Regions from separate parts of the Bradyrhizobium sp. USDA 241 genome, predicted to be linked through region 3. Evidence: riboswitches for the same ligand, from Rfam matches in the RefSeq annotation. Region 3 holds a riboswitch; each other region holds the start of a gene.
What was found. A riboswitch is a leader RNA that binds a small molecule or an ion and turns the genes downstream of it on or off. The one in region 3 is predicted to bind cobalamin.

Region 1 (2,264 bases), 1.8 Mb from region 3:
ATAGCCCGCCACCGTCCGCTGCCTGAGATCGTAATTGTGCCAGGGAGCGAGACCCTGGCCGGCGCCGCGGTTCTGCTGAAAGCTCGCATCGTAGTAGTCGACGCCGGTCAGCACTTGCGAGGGCATTCCGAAGAGCGGGCTCTTCACGCTGAGCCGCGGCGTGATCGACCATGTCGTAAGGTCAGCATCGACATAGGTCGACGTGAAGAAAGCCGGGACCGGCGCCGGGCTCGAGAAGAATGCGCTCTGCTGCTTCTTGTCGCGCACGCCGCCGTCGACGATGAGATCGACGCCGTTGACAAGGGTTTTCGTGAAGCCCGCGGTCGCGCCAAAACCCTGCTGATTGGCGTAGTTAAAGGGCGTGCTGGTCCCTCGCCGGCTTGGTCGCGAGCTCGTCGACGCCGATGGAGGGATCGACGGTGCGGCCGCCCGGCAGTCGCAGCTCCTGATTGTCACCGGTGACGGTCAGGAAGGCGGTCAGGCCCGGCGTCGTGTAGTTCAGATTGCCGACGCCGTTCTCCTGGGAATAGCGATTGTTGTCGCGATAGCCGTCGGTCCTGACGGCATTGCCGTAGAACGAGGTCGACCAGGGACCGGAATTGATCGCGGCCGAGACGTTGCCGAGCCTGGTATTGAACGAGCCGAAACCGGCCTCGATGCGCGCTGTCACGGGCGGGCCGCCGACGCCGTTCTTGGTGACGATGTTGATGACGCCGCCGACCGCATTGTCACCATACAGCACCGCACCGGAATTGCCGCGCGTGATCTCGATGCGCTCGATGGCATTGAGCGGGATGGTGGAGAGGTCCACCTGCGCCATATCGATGTCGTTCAACCGCCGTCCGTTGACCAGCACCAGCGTGTTGGCCGTGGCGAAGGCACCGAAGCCGCGCAAGTCAACACTGGTCCTGGCACCGATCTGGCCGCCATAGAACGTCGTGATCTGGGCGCCCGGCACCTGCGTCGCGATGATCTCAGCCAGCGTCTGCGACGGCGCATGAGCGATGTCGGCGGCCGTAATGGCGGTCGTGACCGCGCCGACGATCCCGCCATTGCCGGCGGCGGCCTCGTTGCCCGAGCCGGTCCCACTCGGCGCCCCGTCCGGCGCCGCTCGGCGCCGCCCCGCCTCGCCATCGCCGATCGCCCTGGCACGCGTACGGTTCTGATCGTCGGATCTGGTCACTTCGACCGGCGGCAGCTGCTCGGCGACGGACTGCTGGGCGTGGACGATGGAGAGATCGAGCGAATACAGCGAAACGGCCGCAACGATGCCGGCGCAGCGGCGCCTGGCGGCAGTGACAATACGGGACACAATTGTAGCCTCGGCATGACGTCAGTGGCACGTCACAGCGAACGAGGCTTTACTGCGGAGCGATCGACGGCTCCGGAAAAGCTAATGTCTGTACTCCCCGACCGACATCTTCGCGTGTGACCACGGCTGACGGCAGGTCTCCTGGCTCGCGGGTCGTTACCTCTGCGTCGCCTTCCCAGGACCGAGATTCCCAGTGGCATAGGACGAGAGATTCACCGCTTACAGTTGCGGGGGCAGCCATGGCATTGAGAAGATCCCGCCTTGGGACATCTCGCACCACGTTCCCTTTTGATCTCCATGAGGAGAACCGTCAGCGGCCAATCTACGGGGCGTCCAGGCCGGGAGTCAATCGACCGCTGGCATCTTGGCCGCAGACGCGATCGGCCGGCTCCCCAACGAATCGAGCAATGCCCTGCGCCGCCTACGTTCGCCCCCGCGGGCGCTGGGCCTGAGCCCAGGCCGCAGCGACATCCCGCGGCGGAGCGTCGAGGCGCTTGATCGGCGTCAGTTCGCCGGAGGCCGAGACGATCGCGGTCTCTTCGCGCCGGCAGCGCGTGCAGACGAAACGGACCTCATGCGGGGATGCCGACCAGCTTGAACGTTTCACGTTGGCGGCCATCGGCCAGGCATCGCAATGCGAGCACGATACCAGGAACCGGCCGGGATCGAGCATACCCATTCCATTGGACTCCACGTCCTGCCCACTGCTTCCAATGACTATCCTACGGAAATCGTTCCGGTGCCTCGGCACCGTCGACGCCACGTTCGCTGGAAGCCTGCGCGCTGCTCGCCGTTCCCACGAGACCTCCGGCGTTGTCGATTTCAAAGCTTGCGAATTTCATCCGATGTCCCCCTGCTCCGATCGACCCTATCAGGTCGAGACGGCGAGGACGATGGGGAGCCGGGGATCGCGCGGTTGCGACGCCTCGCAAGGCAGAAGGTAATCCGCTCA
Region 2 (2,264 bases), on a different contig from region 3:
TGCCGAACAGGCCGTTACCGCGCTTGAGCAGCTCGGTGAGATCGAGCTGTAGTCGGCAGCACATCGAGCGGATCATGTTCGGCTTGAGCTCGGAATTGATGAAGTTCTGGAAGTAGGGCAGGCCGTATTTCGCCGTCATCTCGAACAGGCGATCAGCGTTATCGCTCTCCCAGGGGAAATCCGCAGCGATGTTGTAGGTCGGGATTGGAAAGGTGAATACACGGCCCTTGGCGTCACCTTTCGTCATCACCTCCATATAGGCGCGGTTGATCATGTCCATTTCGGACTGCAGGTCGCCATAGGTGAAATCCATCTCCTCTCCGCCGATCACCGGCACCTGATCGCGCAGGTCCTCCGGGCAGGTCCAGTCGAAGGTGAGATTGGTGAAAGGCGTCTGCGTACCCCAGCGCGAGGGGACATTGAGGTTGTAGATGAGCTCCTGGATCGATTGCAGTACGTCGCCGTAGCTCAAGCCGTCCCTCCGGATGAACGGCGCCATATAGGTGTCGAACGAACTGAAGGCTTGCGCGCCCGCCCACTCGTTCTGCAACGTGCCGAGGAAATTGACGATCTGCCCGACCGCACTCGACAGATGCTTCGGCGGGCCGGCCTCGACCTTGCCGGGCACGCCGTTCAGTCCCTCGGTCAAGAGCGTGCGCAGCGACCAGCCGGCGCAATAACCGGCGAGCATGTCGAGGTCATGGATATGGATGTCGCCTTCACGATGGGCGCGGCCGATCTCCGACGGGTAGATGTGCGACAGCCAGTAGTTGGCGACGACCTTGCCCGAGAGGTTCAGGATAAGGCCGCCCAGCGAATAGCCCTGGTTGGCGTTGGCATTCACGCGCCAGTCGGTACGTTCGAGATACTCGTTGATGGAAGCGGCGACATCAACCATCGCCTTGTGGTCCTGGCGCGCCTGTCCGCGTTTCTCGCGATAGACGATATAGGCGCGCGCAGTGGCGAAATAGTCGGCCGCGATCAGCACCTGCTCGACAATATCCTGTACCTCTTCAATTTGCGGCGTTGCACCGGCGAAGCGGTGCGCGATGACCTTGATAGTCTCTCCCGTGAGCCGGCCGGCCGCCTCGTCGTCGAACTCGCCGGTCGCCCGTCCCGCGCGGGCGATCGCAGAACGGATCTTGCCGGCATCGAACACAACCGTGCCGCCATCGCGTTTGACGATCGAGCGCGGCAATGCGGCTTGCAACGAATTGCTTTGACCCAGACCAGACATCGGCATCCCATATGGGTTGGGGCAAGGCCGAGGTAGGCGCATGCGGAAAACGAGCCGCCCTCAGCGGCCGATTGCCGGCAAAGCGACCACCGGGACACCCCGCCCGAGGACTCTGTTGTTGTCGCGGCAGGTCTCCTGGCTCGCGGGTTATTGCTGCTGTCTGGCCTTCCCGACGCGGAGATTTTGCGCCAGTGACTCTGTCGACAGCGGCTCGCCGCTTACAGTTGCGGGGGCAGCGCCGGCTTTGGCTTTCGGCCGTACCGGCTTCCCTCTTAGCTCTCTATCTTGCGATTCGAGAGACCGTGACAGCTACATCTAGCTGCCATATTTGATTGTGTGTCAACAGGTAGTTTATTGCAGCGGAAGTATAGAGCCAGTCATGGGTTCTCGTCTTCGTTGCGCCACGCGTCGATTGTCTCGGGCTGCCTGGCCAGCGCCGCGATTTTTGTGGCCGGATGGAGCGCCGGCCACGGCGAAACGATCCGGACCCGGATTGAGGAAGCCGTCCGTCCTTGGTCCAGCGGCGGCGCTCGCGCGATGTAATCCCAAGGATTTCTTCAACGACACGCGGACGCAGCCGTTCCTGTCGAAAGGCATCGAGCGCAGCATCGACCGCAAGAAGATCGGAAAGCTCGTCGATGGCCTGCGGCGCGATGGTCGTGCAGATCGCTTCGCCCTGGGTCGACGTCTTGAACCGGCGGCGCCGAAGCAAACCGGCCACACGCCACCGCGCCTCGATCGCTCTTCGCCGCGATCCGAGGGTCAGCTCTGCCGTGGGCCCGAACGTCAATGAGACGCCGTTTGAAGAATGCAAAACTGCGAGATAGCGGCAATACGGATTGGAATCGCTCGACGTCATTGTAACACAGGCTTCCGGAGACGTTCACAGTCTCCCGCGGCACATTGCTGCGGTCAACTCACAGCGTATGGCGCAGGCGCTGCGGTTTTCGTCAACCTGCAGGGCACGTCCGGCGGAGGGGAATGCCCGCTGCGCAGGCAGGTCGTTCGCAGATCCGGCAGCCGTCTC
Region 3 (2,264 bases):
GAGAGCGCTTCGTTGTCGATGCGCGCGGTCTGCTGCTGGGTCGTGAGCAGGCCGTAGTAGCCGCGATCGGGATCGACCAGCGAAACGGAATCGCCTGGAAAGTTTGCCGCGCCCGGCCTGACGAAATCGAGATAGCTTGTCGACAAGGTCGTGACCAGCCGGTTGTCGAAGCCTGCGATGTTCGCGTCCCAGATCAAATCGGTGATGTTGCCGACCAGGCGCTGGCTGTGCGCGACATAGAAGCGCTCGCGATCGACCAGGTTCGTGGTGGAATTGAACGCCTCGATCTCGTTGTTGAACCAGCTCCGTTCTGCGCCATAGCCATAGGCCTGGCTCTTCAGCGTCAGGTCAGGCGCCAATTTCAGCTCAAAGCCGCCGCGCAGCCACACTTCCTGGGCGACGTTGCGGTTGTCTAGGACGTTGTAGTTGGTGTTGAAGGTGCGGTCGTCGATCGTGACGGCACCGAGATTCGTTCCGTTGTAATTCGACACGTAGTTGCCGGAGACGATCCCCGTCGTTGCATGCGAGCCGCTGAAAGCGATCGGCACCAGCGGCGCGCCCCAATAGGCCTTGGAGCGATCCTCGCGGTACTCGAGTGCGCCCCAGATCTTGAGACTATCGGAGATGCGGTAGTCGAGCTGGCCGGACGTGCCGAACGTCTTGACGTTGGTGTCGTCGGCAAAACCGTTGAGGGCGGAGCGGAAGATGTCGAAGCGATAGTCGAGGCCCTGCACATTGGTGCTGCCGCCCGAGCCGTAATGCGCGCGGAATGAGTTGAGCGAGTCCCAGGAAAACTCAGCTTCGTTCCGGATCGGTCCGGTGTGGGGCTGCTTGGTGACGAAGTTGATGGCGCCGCCGGCGGCGCCCTCGCCTGACATCAACGAGGCCGGGCCCTTGAGGAACTCCACGGCCTGCAGATTGGCGGTGTCGGTGATCCGCGAGGTCATGTTCTGCGGGCCGATCTTGATGCCGTTGTAGAGCGTATTGATCTGGCTGTTGGTGAAGCCGCGCATGGAAAACGCCGCGGGCTCGGCCGGATTGTCGCCGGAGGTGACGCCGACGGCACCCTGCGCCACCTCTGAGACAGTTCGATAACCCTGCTCGCGCATGGTCTGGGCGGAGATCACCTCGACCGTCGCGGGCGTTTCGCGCACCGTCAGGCCGAGCCGCGAGGCGCTTTCGGCCACCACATTGCTGTTGAGCGGCGTCGGCGCTGTCGCGGCCGGCGCGCTGGGCTTGGGCGGAGCCGATACGGTCGCTGGCCGGCGCGCAGCTGCACGGCGCGCGCGCTGCGCTTCACGGCCGGATGGCTTGGCCTGCCTGCCGGCTTCAGCAGGCGAGACCTCGACCGGCGGCAGGGGTTCGCGGACCTGCTGCGCCAGGGCGGCAGGCACATCTGCGATGACAAACGACGTGAACGCAGCGGAGGCGAGCAGGAAGCGGCTCGGCCGTAAGATACAGATGGAAGACACGATACGAAACCTCGGTATGACGTCAGTGGCACGTCACAGCGAACGAGGTCCCATCTGTTGGCCTTTCGGGCCGTCCGATGAAGCCGAATGTCTGTACTCCCCGACCGACATCTTCGCGTGTGACCTCGGCTGACGGCAGGTCTCCTGGCTCGCGGGTCGTGACCGCTTCGTCGCCTTCCCGGGACCGAGGACCCAGTGGCTTGTGACGAAGGATTCACCGCTTACAGTTGCGGGGGCAGCCGCGGCATTGGGGACAAGTGTCCCCGCACCGCATTCCCTTTTCATTCCCTCTCGGGGAAACCGTCGCGATCATCTAGGATTACCATCGTGACAGAGTCAATGCGCCAGTTGCGGCGTTGTGGCCACAGCGACCAACTTCCCTGGAGATGAGCATGGAAGGTGAGACCTTCCTCTGGCTGATACGGCATGCGACCGTCGAGGGCGTAGCGGGGACGATCCATGCTGCTGATGCGCGGGCGGATCTCGGCGATCACGCAGCGCTGGTGGCTCTGCGGCAGCATTTGCCGCCGGATGCCACCACCTATGCCAGCCCGTCGCGGCGTACGGTCGAGACCGCGCGCGCACTGCGGCTCGAACCGGAATTGGTCAGCGAATTCCGCGAGCAGGATTTCGGCGACTGGACCGGCCGCCGGCATGACGAGCTCGCCGCGACCGGTGGCGAGACTTACGCGCAGTTCTGGCACGATCCAGCGCACGGACGGCCGCCGAACGGCGAAAGCTTTGCGGATCAGGTCGCCCGTGTCCGGCTGGGTCTGTCGCGGATCGGGGCCG

Region 1: another riboswitch for cobalamin. It lies ahead of ABIF91_RS39880 (TonB-dependent receptor); the one in region 3 lies ahead of ABIF91_RS30790 (TonB-dependent receptor).
Region 2: another riboswitch for cobalamin. It lies ahead of ABIF91_RS00565 (ribonucleoside triphosphate reductase); the one in region 3 lies ahead of ABIF91_RS30790 (TonB-dependent receptor).

What each region holds. Positions count from the first base shown of each region.
Region 1 is NZ_JBMGPZ010000005.1:3,717,140-3,719,403, forward strand. Features, by position in the region: partial or broken gene ABIF91_RS39880 (TonB-dependent receptor) at 1-1,312, opposite strand, end outside; cobalamin riboswitch at 1,427-1,639, opposite strand; gene ABIF91_RS39885 (hypothetical protein) at 1,734-1,991, opposite strand; gene ABIF91_RS39890 (hypothetical protein) at 2,262-2,264, opposite strand, start outside.
Region 2 is NZ_JBMGPZ010000001.1:96,190-98,453, forward strand. Features, by position in the region: gene ABIF91_RS00565 (ribonucleoside triphosphate reductase) at 1-1,237, opposite strand, end outside; cobalamin riboswitch at 1,346-1,557, opposite strand; gene ABIF91_RS00570 (hypothetical protein) at 1,518-2,096, opposite strand; gene ABIF91_RS00575 (short-chain fatty acyl-CoA regulator family protein) at 2,188-2,264, opposite strand, start outside.
Region 3 is NZ_JBMGPZ010000005.1:1,871,804-1,874,067, reverse strand. Features, by position in the region: gene ABIF91_RS30790 (TonB-dependent receptor) at 1-1,472, opposite strand, end outside; cobalamin riboswitch at 1,590-1,790, opposite strand; gene ABIF91_RS30785 (histidine phosphatase family protein) at 1,865-2,264, shown strand, end outside.